Regions from separate parts of the Salipiger sp. PrR003 genome, predicted to be linked through region 4. Evidence: riboswitches for the same ligand, from Rfam matches in the RefSeq annotation. Region 4 holds a riboswitch; each other region holds the start of a gene.

Region 1 (4,552 bases), on a different contig from region 4:
CGGCCGCCTGCTGCTCGACCTGCCTGCCCTCGACGCAGCGCCCGCTGCGCTGATCAGCATCCGAGGCGTCTCGGGCGCGGGCAAGACCACGCTGCTCTACGCCCTCGCCGGGCTGCTGGACCGCGCCGAAGGGTCTGTGCGCTGGGGCGAGACCGAGCTTCTGGCGCTCACCCCCGAGGGCCGCGCCCGCTTCCGCGCTGCCAATATCGGCATGATCTTCCAGGATTTCATGCTCTTCGAAGAGCTTGGCGCGCTCGACAACGCCGCGCTGACCGCGCTCTTTCGCCCCCGTGCCGAACGCGAGGCGCTGCGCACCCGCGCGCAGGCCCGGCTCGCGGCGCTGGGGCTGACCGAAATGGGCCGCGGCGTCACCAGCTTCTCCGGCGGCGAGCGCCAGCGCGTCGCCATCGCCCGCGCCATGGCGGCCGAAGCCCCGGTTCTGCTGGCCGACGAGCCCACTGCCAGCCTCGACCGCGGCACTGCGGACCGGCTGATCGACGACCTCGTGCAGCTCGTCCGGACCCAGGGCACAACGCTGATCGCAGTCAGCCACGACGCGGCGCTGCTGGCGCGCATGGACCGGGTGCTGACCATCTCTGGCGGGCAACTGCTGGCCGACGAGGGGGCCGCATGCGCCTGATATGGGACTCCCTCCCGGCGCTGGCTCAGGACGTCGCGCTGCTGGCGCTCCTGCTTCTGCCCGCGCTCATCACCGGGCTCCTCGTCCTGCGCGGCTATGCCCCCTGGCCGCTGCTGCGCGGCTTTCTCGGGCGCTTTCGCTGGAGCACGGGGCTCTTCGTGCTGCTCATCGGAATCTCGACCGGCATGGGCATCGGGCTGCTGGCGCAGGAGCGCGGGCTGCGCCGCGGCACAGCGCAGGCGGCGGACAAGTTCGACGTCATCGTCGCGGCGCCGGGCAGCGAGCTGACTGCCCTCTTCGCCTCGGTCTTCCTGCAGCCCTCGGACATGGGGCTGGTTTCGGGCACCGCCTACGCCGAGATCGCCGGTCACCCGCAGGTCTCCATCGCCGCGCCGCTGGCGTTCGGAGACAGCTACGGCAGCGCGCCGGTGGTCGGCACGACCGCGGACTTCCTGCGCCATCTTTCCGAGGACCGGATTGAGGGGCGGCTCTGGGAGGATCACGCCGAGGCGGTGATCGGCGCGCTGGTGCCGCTGGAGATCGGCGCAGGCTTCACCCCCGCGCATGGCACCGGCGACGCTGCCGATCCCGAGGCGCATGGCGGCAGCCACGAGGCGGTAGGGGCAGAGGACCATGATGGAGACACTCACCACGACGAGGCCCACGACCACGACCATGGCGCAGCCATCACCGTGGTCGGCCGCATGGCGCCCACCGGCACGCCCTGGGATCGGGCGATCCTGATCCCGGTCGAATACGTCTGGGAAATCCACGGGCTCGCCAACGGCCACGCGCCGGACAATGAGGCCCGGATCGGCCCGCCCTTCGATCCCGAGTATTTTCCCGGCACCCCCGCCGTGGTGGTGCGAGCGCAGGAGCTCTGGGCCAATTACGCGCTGCGTTCCGAGTTCACCCGGGACGGCGAAACCATGGCCTTCTTCCCCGGCGCGGTGCTTTCGCGGCTCTACCGAGTGATCGGCGACGTGCGCCAGGCGATGTCGGTGATGGCGCTGGTCACCCAGGGGCTGGTGGCGGCGAGCGTGCTCACCGGGCTCTTCATCCTCACCCGCCTCTTCCGCCGCCAGATCGCGCTGCTGCGCGCGCTCGGCGCGCCCCGGCGCTTCGTCTTCGCCACGGTCTGGGCCTTCTGCGCGGTGCTGCTGCTCGCGGGGGCGCTGCTCGGACTGGCGGTTGGCTGGGGCGCGGCGGGGCTGCTGTCGCGCGTGCTGAGCGCCCGCACCGACATCGCGATCTCGGCCCTGCCGGGCTGGACCGAGCTGCACCTGCTGGCCGGCTTCGTCTCGCTCGCCCTGCTGCTGTCCCTGCTGCCCGCCGCCGTGGTGCTGCGCCAGCCGGTCCTGGACGGGCTGCGGAGCTGAGCCCGCGCGCCTCAAGGTGTCCGACCGTTTCTGATCATTGCGCGACGCGCGGCGAGTCGCTATGCCGTCCCTGCTTCGGTTCCGGGCGGCTTGCTGCCCGGTGAATAGGGAATGCGGTGCGGGCGGCCTGCCCAACTCCGTGACTGCCCCCGCAACTGTAGGCGGAGAGCGACGCCGGACCTAAGTCACTGCCTTTCGGGGCGGGAAGACCCGGCCAAGCGATGACCCGCGAGTCAGGAGACCTGCCGAAGCCGATCACCCAGTCCCGGCGCGGGGAGCGCCGCGGGCGACGGACCTTCCGTAGAGGTGGCATCACGCTAACCGTCTGCGGCAGGGGACTCCCTTCCGGCGACAAGAAAAGAACGGAAAAGGGACCATGAAGCCAACGCAGCGCGCAGCGCTCTTCACAGCCACCGCCCTCACCACGCTCGGCCTCACGGGCACCGCCTTCGCGCAGGAGGCCACCGACCTCGGCACGCTGACCCTCAGCGCCAACCGCGGCGAAAGCACCGAGCTTGCGCGCAGCGGGGTGACGGTGGAGGTGGTCACCAAGGAAGACCTCGAGCAAAGCGGCGAGACGCTGCTCGCCGACCACCTCGCGCGGCTGCCCGGCGTCAGCGTATCGCGTAACGGCGGTATCGGCGGGCTCACCTACATGCGCATTCGCGGCCTCTCGAGCCGATATGTTGGCGTCTACATCGATGGTATCGACGTCACCGACACCTCGGCGCCTCAGATCCAATACGACTTCGGCACGCTGACCACCGGCGGCATCAGTCGCATCGAGGTGCTGAAGGGCTCGCAATCGGCGCTCTACGGCTCCGAGGCGATCGGCGGCGTGGTGAACATCACCACCAACCGCGCCACCGAGGAAGGGCTAAGCCAGAGCGTCGAAGCCGAATACGGCAGCTATGACACCCGCAAGCTGGGCTACAACCTCAGCTACCTTGGCACGCGCGGCAGTTTCGCCTCGTCGCTGAGTTACATCAAGACCGACGGCTATTCCGCCGCCGACGAAGACGACGGCAACGACGAGGCCGACGGTCACGAGGCCACCCGTCTTAGCTTCTCGGGCGACTACGCGCTGACCGACACGGTGACCCTGGGCGGCGCGGCCTTCTGGGAAAAAAGCAGCCACGATTACGACGAGTTCGGCCCGACGGACGGCGTCACGCACGACGAGAAGGTTGAGGGCGAGCAATACGGCGCGCGGGCTTTCGCGCGCGTGGAAACCGGCGGCGTCCGCCACGAATTCTCGGCGCAGGTCTTCGAGACCGACCGCACCGACACCTACGAGGGGTCGGATACTGACTATCTCGGCCAGCGCCGCGGTCTCGGCTACGAGGGCCAGACCGGACTCGGCGCCGCAACCCTCACCTTCGGCGCCGATTACATGCGCGAGGAGTTCGAGGTACTCAGCGCATGGGGTGACAGCGAAGGCGACTACGCGACCATCGGAATCTGGGCACAGGCCGACTGGCACCTGAGCGACAAGCTGGAACTGGTCACCGCCCTGCGCCACGACGACCACTCCGAATTCGGCGGCAAGACCACGGGCCGAATCTCGCTGGCCTACCTTCCGAACCCCGACCTCACGCTGCGTGCCAGCGTCGGCACGGGCTTCCGCGCGCCCTCTCCCTACGAGCTCTACTCAACCGGCTCGGGTAACCCGGTTCTCGAGCCCGAGACCTCGGTGAGCTACGAGCTCGGCGTCGAACAGCGCTTCGGCGCGGGCTACCTCGGCGCGACCCTCTTCCGCACCGAGATCACCGACCTCATTGACTACAACTACCCAAATTACGTGCAGATCGACGGCACCAGCTGGACGCAGGGCGTGGAACTGACCGGCGGGGTGAACCTGTCCGAGGCGCTGTCGCTTGCCGCCGCCTACACCTGGACCGACAGCAAGGACGCGCAGACCGGCGACCGTCTGTCCCGTGTGCCGCTGCACGACCTGTCGCTGTCGCTCGACGCCGATGTGACCGATGCCTTCCGTGCCGGCCTGACGGTGCAGCATGTCTCGGGCCTCGAGGATACCGACGAGCCGCTGGACGATTACACCGTCGCCAACATGAACCTGCGCTATGCCCTCACCGATCAGGCCGAGCTCTACCTGCGGGTCGAGAACCTCTTCGACGAGGACTACCAGGTGGTGAAGGGCTACGGCACCTCGGACCGCGCCGCCTATTTCGGCGTAAGGGCGAGCTTCTGATGCTGCGGCGCGCGCTGATCCCACTGTCCCTGCTCGCGGCTATGGGCCTGTCCCCGGCCACCGCGCAGGACGCTCCGGCGCGCGTCGTGTCGATGAACCTCTGCACCGACCAGTTGGCGATGCTGCTCGCGGCCCCGGGTCAGTTGCTCTCGGTCTCGAAGCTGGCCCGGGACCCGATGAGTTCGGCCATGGCCGATGCGGCGATGGCCTACCCGGTCAACCACGGGCAGGCCGAGGAAGTCTGGCTGATGCAACCGGACCTCGTGATCGTCGGCAGCTATACGGCGCAGGCGGCGGCGCAGATGCTCGAACGGCTCGGAA
Region 2 (4,552 bases), on a different contig from region 4:
GAGCGCGAGGGGCGGCGCTCCTCGGCTCATCAAGTGACTCGGGCCCGGTCTCGGGTGTCCACAGGCCCACCTCGGGCAGGGCGCGCGCGCCGCGCACCGGGGGCGCGCCGAGGCCCGAGGCCAGCGCCAGTTGTGCCAGCGCCGCCTGCGCCGCGGCGGGGCCGCCGGTGTCGCAGAGCCGGGCAAGCTGGCGCAGGGTCGAGAGCGGCAGAGTCGAGACCTCGTCGAGCCGCGGGTCGGGGCGGCCGTCGGCGGGCAGCACGGCAAGGGCGATCCCCTGCCGCTGCGCCAGCGCCTGCAGCTGCAAGAGTCCGTAGTCCCAATAGGGCCGCCCGCCGATCAGCCGCACGAGGATGCCCTTGGCGCCCGCAAGCGTGCGCTCCACGTAGGTGTCGACCGACAGCGGATGGCGCAGCTGCGCGAGGTTGGCGAGGCGCAGCGAGGGCAGGCTTCCGCCGCTCTGGTGCCAGGCTTCCGCGAAGGCCCCGAGGTCGCTGTCGGAGAAGGACAGCACCACGAGATCCGCCGGATCCTGCATCAGGTCCGTCGGGGTCTCGAGGTCCTCGAGCCCGTGGCTTTCGCGGAAGACGACGTGCATCTGCGGCGCGGCCTAGAGGGCCGGATCGAGCACTGCGCGGCTCAGGGCGGCGCGGATCTCGTCTTCGCGGATGTCATCATGCTCGGCGATCACCACCAGCCGCCCGGCGCGGGCCTCGCCCGGCTGCCACATACGGTCGAACTGGTGCCGCACCCGCGCGCCCACGGCCTGCACAAGCAGGCGCATCGGCTTGCCCGAGACCGCCGCATAGCCCTTCACCCGCAGGATGTTGTGGCTGCGGGCGAGCCCCTCGATGGCGTGGACCAGCTGCGCGGGATCGGCGAGCTCGGGAAGGTCGACGGTGATCGACTCGAACTCCTCGTGGTCGTGGTCGTGCGGGGTGTCATGGTGGCTGGGCCGGGCGTCGAGATCGTCCTCGGCGGCGGCACCGAGCCCGAGGATGATCCGCGGGTCGACCACGCCTTCTGCCACTTCGACCACCGGCATCGGGCGCGGCGCCTCGGCGGCGATGACCTCGCGGGCACGGGCCACGGCCTCGGCGCCGGCAAGATCGGGCTTGGTCAGCAGCACGATGTCGGCGCAGGCGATCTGGTCCTCGAAGACCTCCGACAGCGGCGTCTCGTGATCGAGGCTCTCGTCGGCGGCGCGCTGTGCGTCCACCGCCGCCACGTTGGGGGCGAAGCGGCCCGCTGCGACCGCCTCGGCGTCGGCGAGCGCGATGACGCCGTCGACGGTGATGCGGGCGCGGATCTGCGGCCAGTCGAAGGCCTGCAGCAGCGGCTTCGGCAGCGCGAGGCCCGAGGTCTCGATGAGGATGTGGTCGGGGCGCGGCTCGAGCGCCAGCAGCGCCTCGATGGTGGGGATGAAATCGTCGGCCACGGTGCAGCAGATGCAGCCGTTGGCCAGCTCGACCACGTTCTCGGCGGGGCAGTCCGGGATCGCGCAGCCGCGCAGGATCTCGCCATCGACGCCGACGTCGCCGAATTCGTTAACCACCACCGCGAGCCGCCGCCCGCCCGGGTTGCGCATCAGGTGGCTGACGAGGGTGGTCTTGCCCGAGCCGAGAAAGCCGGTGATCACGGTGACGGGGAGTTTCGTAAGATCGGCCATGTTCAGCGGTCCTGTTGCTTGGGCGCGGGGGTAAGCGGGGGGATGCGGGCGACGCAGTTGCGCTTGAAATGCTCGGGGCGCTGGCGCCAGGGGATCACCCCGTCGGGCGCCGCGTGGTATTGCGCGGCGCCGGCGAGCAGCATCTCGGGATGCGCGGACTCGTCGACGTTGGCGAAGACGTAGGTCCACTTCTCCGCCCCGCCGCGCAGCGCGACGGTGCAGCCGAAATCGCAGTTCTGCAGGCAGTCGGTGGCGGTGATCCGCACCCCTTCGGGCCGATCGAGCGCGGTGATCTGGTCAAAGAGCGCCTGACCGGGGCGCCGCGCGTCCTCTGGGGTCACCCCCGCCCGGCGGCAGGTCACGCAGACCAGCAGTTCGGTGTCACTCTCCTGACGCGTGTGCGCGCAGTCCATCATTCGTGTCGCCTCATCCATTGGGCGCACAGGGGTAACGGCGGAATGGATCCCGGGCATGGGAACACCCCGACACCGGCACACCCCGTCCGGTCTCAAAAGTCATGGCTGGCAGGTCTCCCGGCTCACGGAATTCAGGGCGTTTGGCCCAGCAGGCGCTCTGCCTTCCCAGCCCGATGGCCAGTGGCTTTCCGAGCGCCCTTTTCCGTTCACGGTCGCGGGGGCGGCTGTGCCTGACCGCGATCACTCGCGGCTGCACATTCCCTTTTCACCCGTTTACACGGGCACCAGCGTGGGGTCAGATCGCCCGGAAATCCGACCCCTGTCAAGACCGGAGAGAGCAGCATGAACGATGAGACCAACACCCGCCACGCGGAAAAGATGAAGAAAATCAAGGCTGCGCGGGACCGGATGATGGCCGGGAAAACCGCTGAAAAGGGCCTCATTCTCGTTCATACCGGCCCCGGCAAGGGCAAGTCGTCGTCGGGCTTCGGGATGATCCTGCGCTGCATCGCCCATGGCATGCCCTGCGCCGTGGTGCAGTTCATCAAGGGCAACTGGGTCACCGGCGAGGCGAAGATGATCCGCGAGAAATTTGCCGATGAGTGCCGCTTCTTCGTCTCGGGAGAGGGCTTCACCTGGGAGACGCAGGACCGCGCGCGCGACATCGCGGCGGCGCAGCGCGGCTGGCAGATCGCGCAGGAACAGATCCTCGATCCCGAGGTGCGCTTCGTGCTGCTCGACGAGATCAACATCGCGCTGCGCTACGGGTATCTCGATATCGACGAGGTGGTCGGCTTCCTGCTCGAACGGAAACCGGAGATGACCCACGTCTGCCTGACCGGGCGCAACGCCAAGCCCGAGCTGATCGAGGCGGCGGACCTGGTGACCGAGATGACGCTGGTCAAGCACCCGTTCCGCGACGGGATCAAGGCGCAGCAGGGCGTCGAATTCTGAGCGCTCAAAGCGTGGCGAAGGCCGCCTCGAGCTGTGCCCAGCGGTCCGAGGGCGGCAGGCCGAGGCGGATCCAGCGCTCGGAATAGGGGAAGATGCGGGTCCAGACATGGCTCTGGGCAAGGCGGTCCTGCGCCGCCAGCGCGTCCGGGGCGGCGTAGGTGCGGAAAAGCGGCGTGCTGCCGACCAAGGCCCAGCCGGTCCCCTGCGCCAGGGCGTCGAGCCGCGCGGCGTCGCTGGTGAGGCGCGCGGTGGTCTCCGCCTGCCACTGGCGGTCGGCAAGCGCCGCCGAGGCGATCTCGATCGCCGGGCCCGAGACCGGCCAGGGCCCGGCAAGCTCGGCCAGCCGGTCGCCGAGCGCGCCTTGCGCCAGCGCGAACCCCAGCCGCAGACCGGCCAGCCCGTAGAACTTGCCGAAGGAGCGCAGCACGATGACGTTCGGCAGGCCTCCGTCGAGGCGCGGCGCGATGGAGCGCCCGGGCTCGGGATCGGCAAAACTCTCGTCCACCACCAGCAGCCCGACCCGCGCTGCCAGCGCACAAAGCGTCTCGGGATCGCTGTGCCGCCCGTCGGGGTTGTTAGGGTTTACCACCACGGCGATATCGGCGCCGTGAAGGGCCGCGAGGCGGGTTGTCTCGGTCACCTGCCAACCGCCCGCGCGCAGCGCCGCCGCATGCTCGTTGTAGGTCGGCCCCAGCACCGCCGCCCGTCCGGGCGCGCGCAGTGATGGCACCAGCTGGATCGCCCCTTGCGCGCCATTGACCGGCACGATGCGCGCCGGGCAGGCATAGGCGGTGCGCGCCGCGGCGATCAGACGCGCCATCTCGGTGCGGCGCGGCAGCACGGCCCAGGCCTCGGCCGGGATCTCCGGAACCGGGTAGGGGTCGGGGTTGATGCCGGTCGAGAGATCCAGCCAGCTCGCGCGGTCTCCGCCGAAGCGCGCCATGGCGGCATCGAGGTTGCCGCCGTGATCCCTGGAGGGGCCGGCGGGCGGGGCGAAGGGCGGGTCGGGCAGGGTGTCCATGGCGCTCACTCGAACAGGACCAGCGCGGCGAGCGCAAGGGCACAGAGCGCCATGGCCCGGCGATAGAGGCGCAGCGCGCGGCTGAGACCCTGCGGCGTCGGATCGGGGGCGCCGGCGTTGAGCCAGGGCTCCTCGGCGATCCGTTCGCCATAGACGCGCGGCCCCGAGAGACGGACATCCAGCGCCGCTGCCATGGCGCTCTCGGGCCATCCCGCGTTGGGCGAGCAGTGCTTGCGCGCATCGCGCCCCATCACCCGCAGCGCCGCGGGCAGGCGGCGGCCGCTGGCGAGGGCGAAGAGCACCCCGGTGAGCCGCGCCGGGAGCCAGTTGGCCACGTCGTCGAGCCGGGCCGCGACCTTGCCGAAGGCCTCGTAGCGGTCGTTGCGATGGCCGATCATCGAATCGAGCGTGTTCACGGCCTTGTAGGCGGCGATCCCCGGCAGACCCACCACCGCCCCCCAGAAGAGCGGCGCGACGATGCCGTCCGAGCTG
Region 3 (4,552 bases), on a different contig from region 4:
AGCGCCACCACATCCCGCGCGGTCAGCCCGACATCGGTCGTCGCGTGCTGCTCTACCAGCGCAAGCCGCCGCGCGATCTCGGAACGACGTATCGTCTCGATTGGCCGCTGGTCGACGAGGACCGCGCCGCCGCTGCCGCGGCGGACCCCGGCCAGCAGGCGCAGCAGGCTCGATTTGCCCGAGCCGTTAGGCCCCACCAGGCCGAGGACACCTTGGTCGGGCACGCGCAGGGTCACGCTCTTGACGATTGCCGCGCCACCTGAGGACCAAGAGACATTTTCGCTCCGAAGGCTCATTCCCGTCCCCGCGAACGCCACAGCAGGACGGCAAAGGCCGGGGCGCCGAAGAGTGCGGTGATCACCCCGATCGGCAGCACCTGTCCCGGCAACACGAGGCGCGACAGCACGTCAGCCAAGACCATGAAGGCCGCGCCCGCAATTGCCGAGCCTAGGATGAGCCGCCCGTGCGCCGGACCGACGAAGAAGCGGGTCGCATGCGGGATCACCAGCCCGACGAAGCCCACGGCCCCGACGATGCTGACAACGCAGGCGGTGAGAAGTGCGGTAAGTCCCAGAAGCTCGACGCGCACACGCGCGACATCGACCCCGAGCGAGGCGGCCGCATCCTCGCCGAAGGCGAAGGCATCGAGCGCCCGCGCCCGGTAGAGGCAGACAGACAGCCCCACGAGCAACACGGGCAGGGCCAGGCCGGCATCCGGCCAGCGCACACCGCCAAGGCTGCCAAGCAGCCAGAACATGATGCCACGGGTCTGCTCGGCGCTGGCCGAGGAGGTGACGATGAAGGATGTGGCGGCATTGAACAGCTGCGAGCCGGCGATGCCGGCAAGGATGACCCTCTCGGCACCGCGGCCCGCGCCGAAAGACAGCACCGCCACAAAGCCAAAGGCGAGGAGCGCCCCCGCCATGGCCCCGGCCGAAACCGTGACGGCCCCGGCACCGAGCGCGAGTACGATGACCAGCACCGCGCCGGTCGAGGCGCCGGCCGAAATCCCAAGCAGGTAGGGCTCGGCGAGCGGGTTGCGCAGCAGCGCCTGCAGCACCACGCCGCAGATCGCCAGAGAGGCTCCGGCGCACATGGCGACCACCGCCCGGCTCAGCCGGTAGTGCCAGACGATCCCCTCGCGGATCGGATCGACCGGAAGGTCGAGCCCGAAGAGTCGGTTGGCCAGCGTGGACAGGGCCTCGCGCGGGGTCACGCTGATCTCGCCGAAGAGAACCGCGCAGCAGGTCGCGAGGGTGAGGGCGACGCCACCGGCAAGCACGAAGGACCCCAGCCCCGTCAGAGGGCCGGAGCGGGTCCGGCGCGAAACGCTCACCGCGTAAGACCGATGTCTTTCAGGCCCGTCGAAAGGACCTCGACCCCGTCGACGGCCCGAAGCGTTGGGTTCATCGAATGCGCGGGCATCTCGATCAGATGTCCCGCACGCACCGCGCGCAGCTGGCTGGCAACCGGATCGCTTTCCAGGAACGCGCGTTTCGCGCCCACGTCGTCGCCGGGGAGGTTGCGCCGCTCCATGGTGCCCAGCACGATTACATCCGGATCGAGCTCTGAAATCGTCTCCCAGCCAACCAGCGGCCATTCCTCGTCCGAGGTGATCACGTTGCGCACCCCCACAACTTCGGAAATCCATGCCGGGGCTCCGAACCGCCCGGCCACATAGGCTTCGCCGGCGATCTCGGGCGACGAGAACCAGTAGAGCACCGAGACGTCCCTTGCCTGCAGCGCTGCCGCACCCGCCGTTGCCGCCTCGATCCGGGCGGCATTGGCAGCAACCAGGTCAGCCCCCCGCGCCGGCACGCCGAAGATCTGGGCCAGTTCGGTGATCTCCCGGTTCAGCAGATCGTCGCTCCAGGCCTGCGCGCGGGCGCCGTCGCCGCTGCCCGCAACGAAGTCGCTCTTGGCGCATTCCGCAGGCGAGACATAGGTGCTGATGCCGAAATCGTCGAACTGGGCGAAGGTGCCAACCCGGGCCTGATCCGGGGCGATGTCGTTGATCCACTGCGCCGCGACGAAATCGGGGCGGGCTTTCAGCACGGCCTCGAAACCGGGCGAGTTGTCGGCGATGCGCGGCACGGCTTGCCCCGCGTCGACCAGCGGCGCTGGTAGCGGCGCGAGCCAGATGGCGGTCCCGACGATATGCTCGGCGAGGCCGAGCGAGAGCAGGATCTCCGTCGTGCCTTGGCCGATCGAGACCACGCGCTCGGGCGGCTTGGCATAGGTCGTCACACGGTCGCAGTTGGGGATCTGCAACGGGTAGTCGGTCGATTCAGCAAATGTGGTTTCAGGAATGGGCAGCAAGGCGCAGCACAGCAGCGCAAGGCCGCGGAGGCGGCCCGAGGTTGCAAGAAACATCAATATCCTTTCCCGGACACCCCGTCCGGTCGGTTGCGCAGGTGACGCCCCCGCGGGATCGCGGGGCCGGAACGGCAGGTCTCCTGACTTGCGGCCATGGTCCCGAAACCGCCTTCCCGCGCCGTTTGGCGCAGTGGCTTCGCCCGGAGGGGCGGGTGGCTCGGAACGGACGCTTACAGTTGCGGGGGCAGTCCCGGAGTCCGCGGCCCAAGGCCGCGTCACCGGGTTCCCTTTTCATCCCGGATGGGAACCGTTCGCGGCGAACCTCGGGGCGGCGCCGTGCTTTGTCAAGTTGCCATGCTCGCATCGGCCCGGCGTATCGGGGTCGCCCTGCATCCCGGCCGGGCAGTGAAGCGAAAGCCCTCGGTCGGCGGTCTTTGCCACCAGCGCCGGATCGTGGCTGACCAGCATGATGGCGCAGCCGTCGCGCTCGGCGGTGTCCACAAGCAGGCTGATGACCTCTGCCTGGGTGATCGGATCAAGCCGCGAGGTCGGCTCATCGGCAAAGATGAAGGCCGGGCGCACCAGCAGCAGGCGCAGGATCGCCAGTCGCTGCAACTCCCCGCCCGAGACCTCGCCCGGCTTGCGACCCAGCAGCACTGGGGCAAGGCCGAGGCGCTCCATGTGGTGCTCGATCTGCCGCGGGTCCTGCCCATGCAGCCGCGCCACATCGCTCAGCGTGCGCTGAAGGCTCTGGTGCCGCGGAAAGGCCGCGACGGGATCCTGATACAGCTTCTGGTAGGCGCGCGCCCGAGATGCAGTGCGGGTGACGCGCCCGGCGGAGGGGCGGTGCAGCCCGAGCAGCACATCCCCCAGCGTCGATTTCCCACAGCCCGAGGGCCCAGTGATCCCGAAGATCTGCCCCGCGGCGATATCCAGCGACACATCACGGAAAAGCTCCCGGTCGCCGCGGGTCGCGGCGAGCCCCTCGGCCCGAACCACGCTGCTGCCCGCGGGCGCGGGCGCGCGCTTTTGCCATGTCTCGGGGTCCGCCGCGATCAGCCGGGCGGTGTAGTCGGATCTTGGCGCGGCAAGGACATCGGCGGTGGGGCCGGTCTCGACCACGCGGCCCTTGCGCAGCACGATGATCTGCCCACCGACCCGCCGCGCCAGCGCAAGATCGTGGGTGATGACGATCAGCCCGCCGCCGCTGCCGACCTCTGCCATCAGCAACTCGGCCACATCGTCGCGGCGCGCGGCATCAAGCCCCTTGGTCGGCTCATCGGCGATGACGATCCGCGCACCCCCGGCCCGCGCCGCGGCGATGGCCACACGCTGCGCCATGCCGCCGGAGAGTTCATGCGGCAGTTTTGCTCCGGCGCCCTGAAGCCCCAGCGCTGCCAGATCGTCACCGGCGCGGGTGCGGGCTTCGGCGGCGCTCAGGCCGCGCACCAGTTGATGCGCCTCGGCGACCTGCCGCGCGGCGGGCATCAGCGGGTCCAGCGACAGCCACGGCTCCTGCGGCAGCACCGCGATCTGCCGCCCCCAGAGGCCGCGGAACTCGCGCGGCCGCGCGGCGCTGATCCGTCGCCCACCGATCTCGACCTCGCCCCGCGCCGAGAGGCTCTCGGGCAGCGTGCCCATGATTGCCTGCGCAAACAGGCTCTTGCCCGAGCCGGTCTCGCCGAGGATCACCAGCGGCACCCCCGGCTCCAGCGTGATCGACAGCGGCTCGACAAGCTGCGTGCCGCCGTCGTGGATGCAGATGTCCTTTGCGCTCAGAAGGGTCATGTCTCGCGGCTCCCGGCCAGAAGGGTGAGGCCCAGCAGCAGGCCGAAGGTGGCAATCACCGGCGCAAGCAGCGCATGCGGCGCCTCCTGCCAGTAGGGCATGAGCTCGACCATCATCAGGCCAAGCTCGGGCGTGGGCGCGCGCATGCCGACGCTGACAAAGCCGAGCGCGGCGATGCCCATGATGGCCGTCGCCATGCCGAAGGCCCCCGCCGTCAGCATCATCGGGGCGATCTCCGGCCAGAGGTGCCGGCGGAAGACGTAGACCGGACCAAAGCCCAGAAGCCGCGTCGCCTGCACCGCCGGGGAAGCCAGCGTGTCGCGCACCGCGGCGCGGGTGAGGCGGAAGAACTCGACCCAGAGCACCAGCGACAGGCCTAGCCAGAAGCCGGTAGCGGTCGAGGGCATGATCGCCAGCACGATGAGCACCAGCAACAGGCCGGGCAGCG
Region 4 (4,552 bases):
GGTTCTCGTTGTTCATGAAGGCGGCCGGGTAGTAGACGCGGCCGATCTTGCCTTCCTTGCGGATCTCGATCTTCGAGACGATCGGGTGGATCGAGGAGGTCGAGTTGTTGATGTAGCTGATCGAGCCTGTCGGCGGCACCGCCTGCAGGTTCCGGTTGTAGAGCCCGTGCTCCATCACGTCGGCCTTCAGCGCGTCCCAATCCGAACGCGTGGGCAGGGTGATGCCGTCGAAGAGCTTGCTGACGGTTTCGCTCTCGGGCAGCCAGTCGCGGGTGACGTATTTCTCGAAAAAGCTGCCGTCGGCATATTTCGACTTCTCGAAGCCCTTGAAGGTCATGCCTTTTTCCCGCGCCATGGCACAGGAGGCGCGCAGCGCGTGATAGGCCACGGCGGCGAAATAGACCGAGGTGAACTCGACGCCCTCGTCGGAGCCGTAATGGACGTGCTCGCGGGCCAGGTAGCCATGCAGGTTCATCTGGCCGAGACCGATCGCGCGGCTTTCGTCGTTGCCGCGGCGGATCGAAGGCACGCTGTCGATCGCCGACATTTCCGACACGGCGGTGAGCGCGCGGATCGCGGTCTCGATCGAGGCGCCGAAGTCCGGGCCGTCCATGGTCTTGGCGATGTTCAACGAGCCGAGGTTGCACGAGATGTCGGTGCCCAGCTTCGAGTAGCTCAGGTCGTCGTTGAACTCCGACGCCTCGGCCACCTGCAGGATCTCCGAGCAGAGGTTCGACATGGTGATGCGCCCGTCGACCGGGTTGGCTTCGTTCACCGTGTCCTCGAACATGATGTAGGGATAGCCGCTCTCGAACTGGATCTCGGCCAGCGTCTGGAAGAAGGCGCGGGCGTTGATCTTGGTCTTGCGGATGCGCTTGTCCTCGACCATCTCCTCGTATTTCTCGGTGACCGAGATTTCGGAGAAGGGCACGCCGTAGACCTTCTGCACGTCATGCGGCGAGAAGAGATACATCGGCTCGTTACGCTTGGCGAGCTCGAAGGTCACGTCGGGGATCACCACGCCAAGGCTGAGGGTCTTGATACGGATCTTCTCGTCGGCGTTCTCGCGCTTGGTGTCGAGGAACTTGAGGATGTCGGGGTGGTGCGCGTTTAGATAGACCGCGCCCGCGCCCTGACGCGCACCCAGCTGGTTGGCATAGGAGAAGCTGTCTTCGAGCAGCTTCATCACCGGGATGACGCCAGAGGACTGGTTCTCGATGCCCTTGATCGGCGCGCCGGCCTCGCGGATGTTGGTCAGCATCAGGGCGACGCCGCCGCCGCGCTTGGACAGCTGCAGCGACGAGTTGATCGCCCGGCCGATGCTTTCCATGTTGTCTTCGATGCGCAGCAGGAAGCAGGAGATCAGCTCGCCCCGACTCTTCTTGCCGGCGTTGAGGAAGGTCGGCGTGGCGGGCTGGAAGCGGCCCGAGAGGATCTCTTCCATGAACGACATCGCCAGCGCCTCGTCGCCGCGTGCCAACGCCAGGGCCACCATGACGACGCGGTCCTCGTAGCGCTCGAGGAAGCGTTTCCCGTCACGCGTCTTCAGCGTGTAGGAGGTGTAATACTTGAACGCGCCGAGAAAGGTCGGGAAGCGGAACTTCTTGGCAAAGGCCGCGTCCCAGATCTTCTGCAGGAAGGCGGGCGGGTATTGCTCGAGCACCTCCGCCTCGTAATAGCCTTCCTCGACGAGGTAGCCGAGCTTTTCCGTCAGCGAGTGGAAGAACACGGTGTTCTGGTTCACGTGCTGAAGGAAATACTGCCGCGCCGCCATCCGGTCGGCCTCGAAGCGGATATTGCCGTCCGCATCGTAGAGGTTCAGCATGGCGTTGAGCGCGTGGTAGTCCAGCGTCTCGTTCAGGCGGTCAAGCATGGGGTCCCCCAGAAAGCGTCGAGCCCGTCGTTGACGCGGGCGAAATCCTTGGTCGTTCCCGCCAGCTCAAACGAGTAGAGCAGGGGGACATTGCATTTTTGCGCGATGACGCGGCCGGCGAGCGCGAAGGTCTCGCCGAAGTTGCGATTGCCGCTGGCGATCACGCCGCGCAGCAGCGCGCGGCGGGACGGGTCGTTGAGAAAGCGGATCACCTGCTTCGGCACCGCGCCGCGACCTTCGCCGTCGGCATAGGTCGGGCAGATCAGCACAAAGGGATCGCGCGGATCGGGCGTCAGTTCCTTGGGCGACACCGGGATGCGCAGCGCCGCCCGGCCGAGGCTGGCGACGAAGCGCGCGGTGTTGCCGCTGGCAGAGGAGAAGAAGACGAGCCCCGACATGGTCGATCCCTTGTTGCCGATCCCGCCGCGATCAGCTCGCGAGGCGGGCGATCAGGTCCGGACGGAAGCCCGACCAGTGGTCTTCGCCAAAGGTCACGACGGGGGCCTGGCGGTAGCCGAGCTCGGTGACCAGCGACATGGCCGCGTCGTCCTCGGTGAGGTCGATCACGTTGTAGTCCAGCCCCTTGGCATCGAGCGCGCGGGTGGTGGCAGTGCACTGCACGCAGGCGGGTTTCGAATAGACGGTGATCATGCTCTTGCGTCCTCAGCTGCGAAGGCGGGGACGCGTCACCGCGCAGGCCTTGTGCCTGACGCGGTCCTCGCACGCCCCGAACCCTCCGTTCGTGGTCATTCTGTCAGGCCTTCGGCAGGTCTCCTGGCTTGGCGGGTCGTGGGTCCGGCCGCGCCTTCCCGGGATGTCCCAGTGGCTCATTGGGCCTTCACTCGCCGCTTACAGTTGCGGGGGCAGCACCGGTGTTACACCGGTTTCCCTCTTAGCGCCGCGCCGGGCCGTCGCCCGACTCGATGAACCGAAAAGCAACTATATCTAGAACAGGATGCAGGTCATGCGTCAATATCCTGTTGTGCGAGCCCGACTTCAAAAAAATTCTGCAGCCTCTGTGTGCAGCAAGTCGGCCACGGTGGACACCCTTGGAGCGGGCGTTTGCAAGGGGTTGCGCGGGCCATGCATTCTCGACAACTCGGCCCTGCAGGAATGTGCGTTGCCCGGGCCAGGGAGGGCCCCTAAATGTGCCCCTGTCGACGCGGCAACGCGTTCAAGGATTTTTTCGGGGTGTTTCTCCTCCTCCCTCAGCCCCGGAAATCGGCGGCGGCCCTTCTCCTCCTCCCTTGGGGCCGCCGCATCCTCCCTTCCTCCACAAGCTTCCTGATAGGCGCGCGCCGCCAAGCGATCTGGCTTTCGCCCGCCCGCGCGCATATGCAGACATCACGCACCGTCAGTTCAGCCCTGCAGGAGGTCCGCATGTCCCATATCGTTCTCGTCGCCACCGGTGGCACAATTGCCTCCTATGCCAAGACCGAGGGCGGGGCCGTCACCGCCGGGCTGAGCGGCGACAGGCTGCTCGAAAGCCTGCACGCACCACTGCCTGGGATCACCGTCGAGGTCGACAACATCGAGGCCGCGGGCAGCAACGCGCTGACGCTCGAGACGATTTACAAGCTCTGCCGCCACATCGACGCGCGACTGGCCGAGCCCGGGGTCGATGGCGTCGTCGTCACCCATGGTACCGATACCATGGAGGAGAGCGCCTTTCTCGCGCGGCTGCTGGTCAGGTCCGATAAGCCAGTGGTCTTCACCGGCGCACAGCGCCACGCGGGCCAACCCGATACCGACGGGCCACGCAACATGCACGACGCGCTGCTCTGCGCGGCGGCGCCCGATCTGACCGGCGTGGGCGCGGTCATCGTCTTCGAGGGCGAGATCCATGGCGCGCGCTACGTCAGCAAGGTGCACAGCTCGCGCGTGGACACCTTCCGCTCGAACGGCCATGGCAAGCTGGGCGAGATCGACGAGGGCGAGGTGCATCTCTACACGCGCCCGGCGCGCCCGCGCGAGGTGATCGACGCGCCGTCGCTGGACCCGAACGTCGAGCTTATCGCGCTCGGGCTCGGCAGCACGCCGCGCTACCTCGAATGGTGTGCCTCGAACGGCGTCTCGGGCGTGGTGATCGAGGCCTTCGGGCGCGGCAATGCCCCCAAGGGCTTTGCCGAGGTCTGCCGCAAGCTCGTCGCGGCGGGCATCCCGGTGATCCTTGCCACCCGCTGTCCCGAGGGGCGGACCCGGGCCATCTACGGCGCCGACAGCGGCGGCGTGACGATGGTCGAGGCAGGGGCGATCCTGTCCGGTGATCTCAGCGCCGCCAAGGCTCGCCTGCTGCTCGCCGCGCTGCTGCCGCTGCTGCCCGAGCGGGCAGGGCGGATGGAGGCTATCGCCGAGGCACTCGCGAAGGTCTGAGCCTCGGCCTCACGGGACGGCGGCTCCGCCGCGACGTCCGTGCCCGCCGAAACTGGCGCTGCGGTTTTTCGGAGCAGGGAGACTGCTGCCCCGGCCCTGGGGGACCGGGATGAATTTGTGAGATTTCAGAATCCTCTTTCGGAGCGCGACGGACCGCCGCAGGCGCAAGGTCAGCGGCTACGAATCACCTGACCCAGCCGCGCCCTCTGGTTAGACTGCCGATGCAGGAGGGACCTCGGCGGCGGCACCGGCTGGACCAACGGCCCGCGTTTTCGCCCGCTGCCCTGCCTTGTCCCGCGCAAGGAT

Evidence for each region. Region 4 has a riboswitch for cobalamin ahead of nrdH (glutaredoxin-like protein NrdH). Riboswitches for the same ligand answer to the same signal wherever they lie in the genome.
Region 1: it holds a riboswitch for cobalamin, as region 4 does, so the genes downstream of both, G0D83_RS03010 (TonB-dependent siderophore receptor) here and nrdH (glutaredoxin-like protein NrdH) in region 4, are expected to answer to the same signal.
Region 2: it holds a riboswitch for cobalamin, as region 4 does, so the genes downstream of both, G0D83_RS04400 (DUF1636 domain-containing protein) here and nrdH (glutaredoxin-like protein NrdH) in region 4, are expected to answer to the same signal.
Region 3: it holds a riboswitch for cobalamin, as region 4 does, so the genes downstream of both, G0D83_RS06125 (ABC transporter substrate-binding protein) here and nrdH (glutaredoxin-like protein NrdH) in region 4, are expected to answer to the same signal.

The regions. Positions count from the first base shown of each region.
Region 1 covers NZ_JAAGOV010000025.1:20,505-25,056, forward strand. Annotated here, with positions in the region: gene G0D83_RS03000 (ABC transporter ATP-binding protein) at 1-640, shown strand, start outside; gene G0D83_RS03005 (FtsX-like permease family protein) at 631-2,019, shown strand; cobalamin riboswitch at 2,079-2,284, shown strand; gene G0D83_RS03010 (TonB-dependent siderophore receptor) at 2,396-4,231, shown strand; gene G0D83_RS03015 (ABC transporter substrate-binding protein) at 4,231-4,552, shown strand, end outside.
Region 2 covers NZ_JAAGOV010000026.1:139,312-143,863, reverse strand. Annotated here, with positions in the region: gene cobN (cobaltochelatase subunit CobN) at 1-598, opposite strand, end outside; gene cobW (cobalamin biosynthesis protein CobW) at 611-1,669, opposite strand; gene G0D83_RS04400 (DUF1636 domain-containing protein) at 1,672-2,085, opposite strand; cobalamin riboswitch at 2,175-2,389, opposite strand; gene cobO (cob(I)yrinic acid a,c-diamide adenosyltransferase) at 2,428-3,039, shown strand; gene cobD (threonine-phosphate decarboxylase CobD) at 3,044-4,060, opposite strand; gene cbiB (adenosylcobinamide-phosphate synthase CbiB) at 4,066-4,552, opposite strand, start outside.
Region 3 covers NZ_JAAGOV010000029.1:30,480-35,031, reverse strand. Annotated here, with positions in the region: gene G0D83_RS06135 (ABC transporter ATP-binding protein) at 1-296, opposite strand, end outside; gene G0D83_RS06130 (iron ABC transporter permease) at 293-1,303, opposite strand; gene G0D83_RS06125 (ABC transporter substrate-binding protein) at 1,333-2,373, opposite strand; cobalamin riboswitch at 2,444-2,628, opposite strand; gene G0D83_RS06120 (ABC transporter ATP-binding protein) at 2,608-4,104, opposite strand; gene G0D83_RS06115 (ABC transporter permease) at 4,101-4,552, opposite strand, start outside.
Region 4 covers NZ_JAAGOV010000024.1:16,317-20,868, reverse strand. Annotated here, with positions in the region: gene nrdE (class 1b ribonucleoside-diphosphate reductase subunit alpha) at 1-1,873, opposite strand, end outside; gene nrdI (class Ib ribonucleoside-diphosphate reductase assembly flavoprotein NrdI) at 1,858-2,271, opposite strand; gene nrdH (glutaredoxin-like protein NrdH) at 2,303-2,524, opposite strand; cobalamin riboswitch at 2,620-2,821, opposite strand; gene G0D83_RS02200 (asparaginase) at 3,254-4,246, shown strand.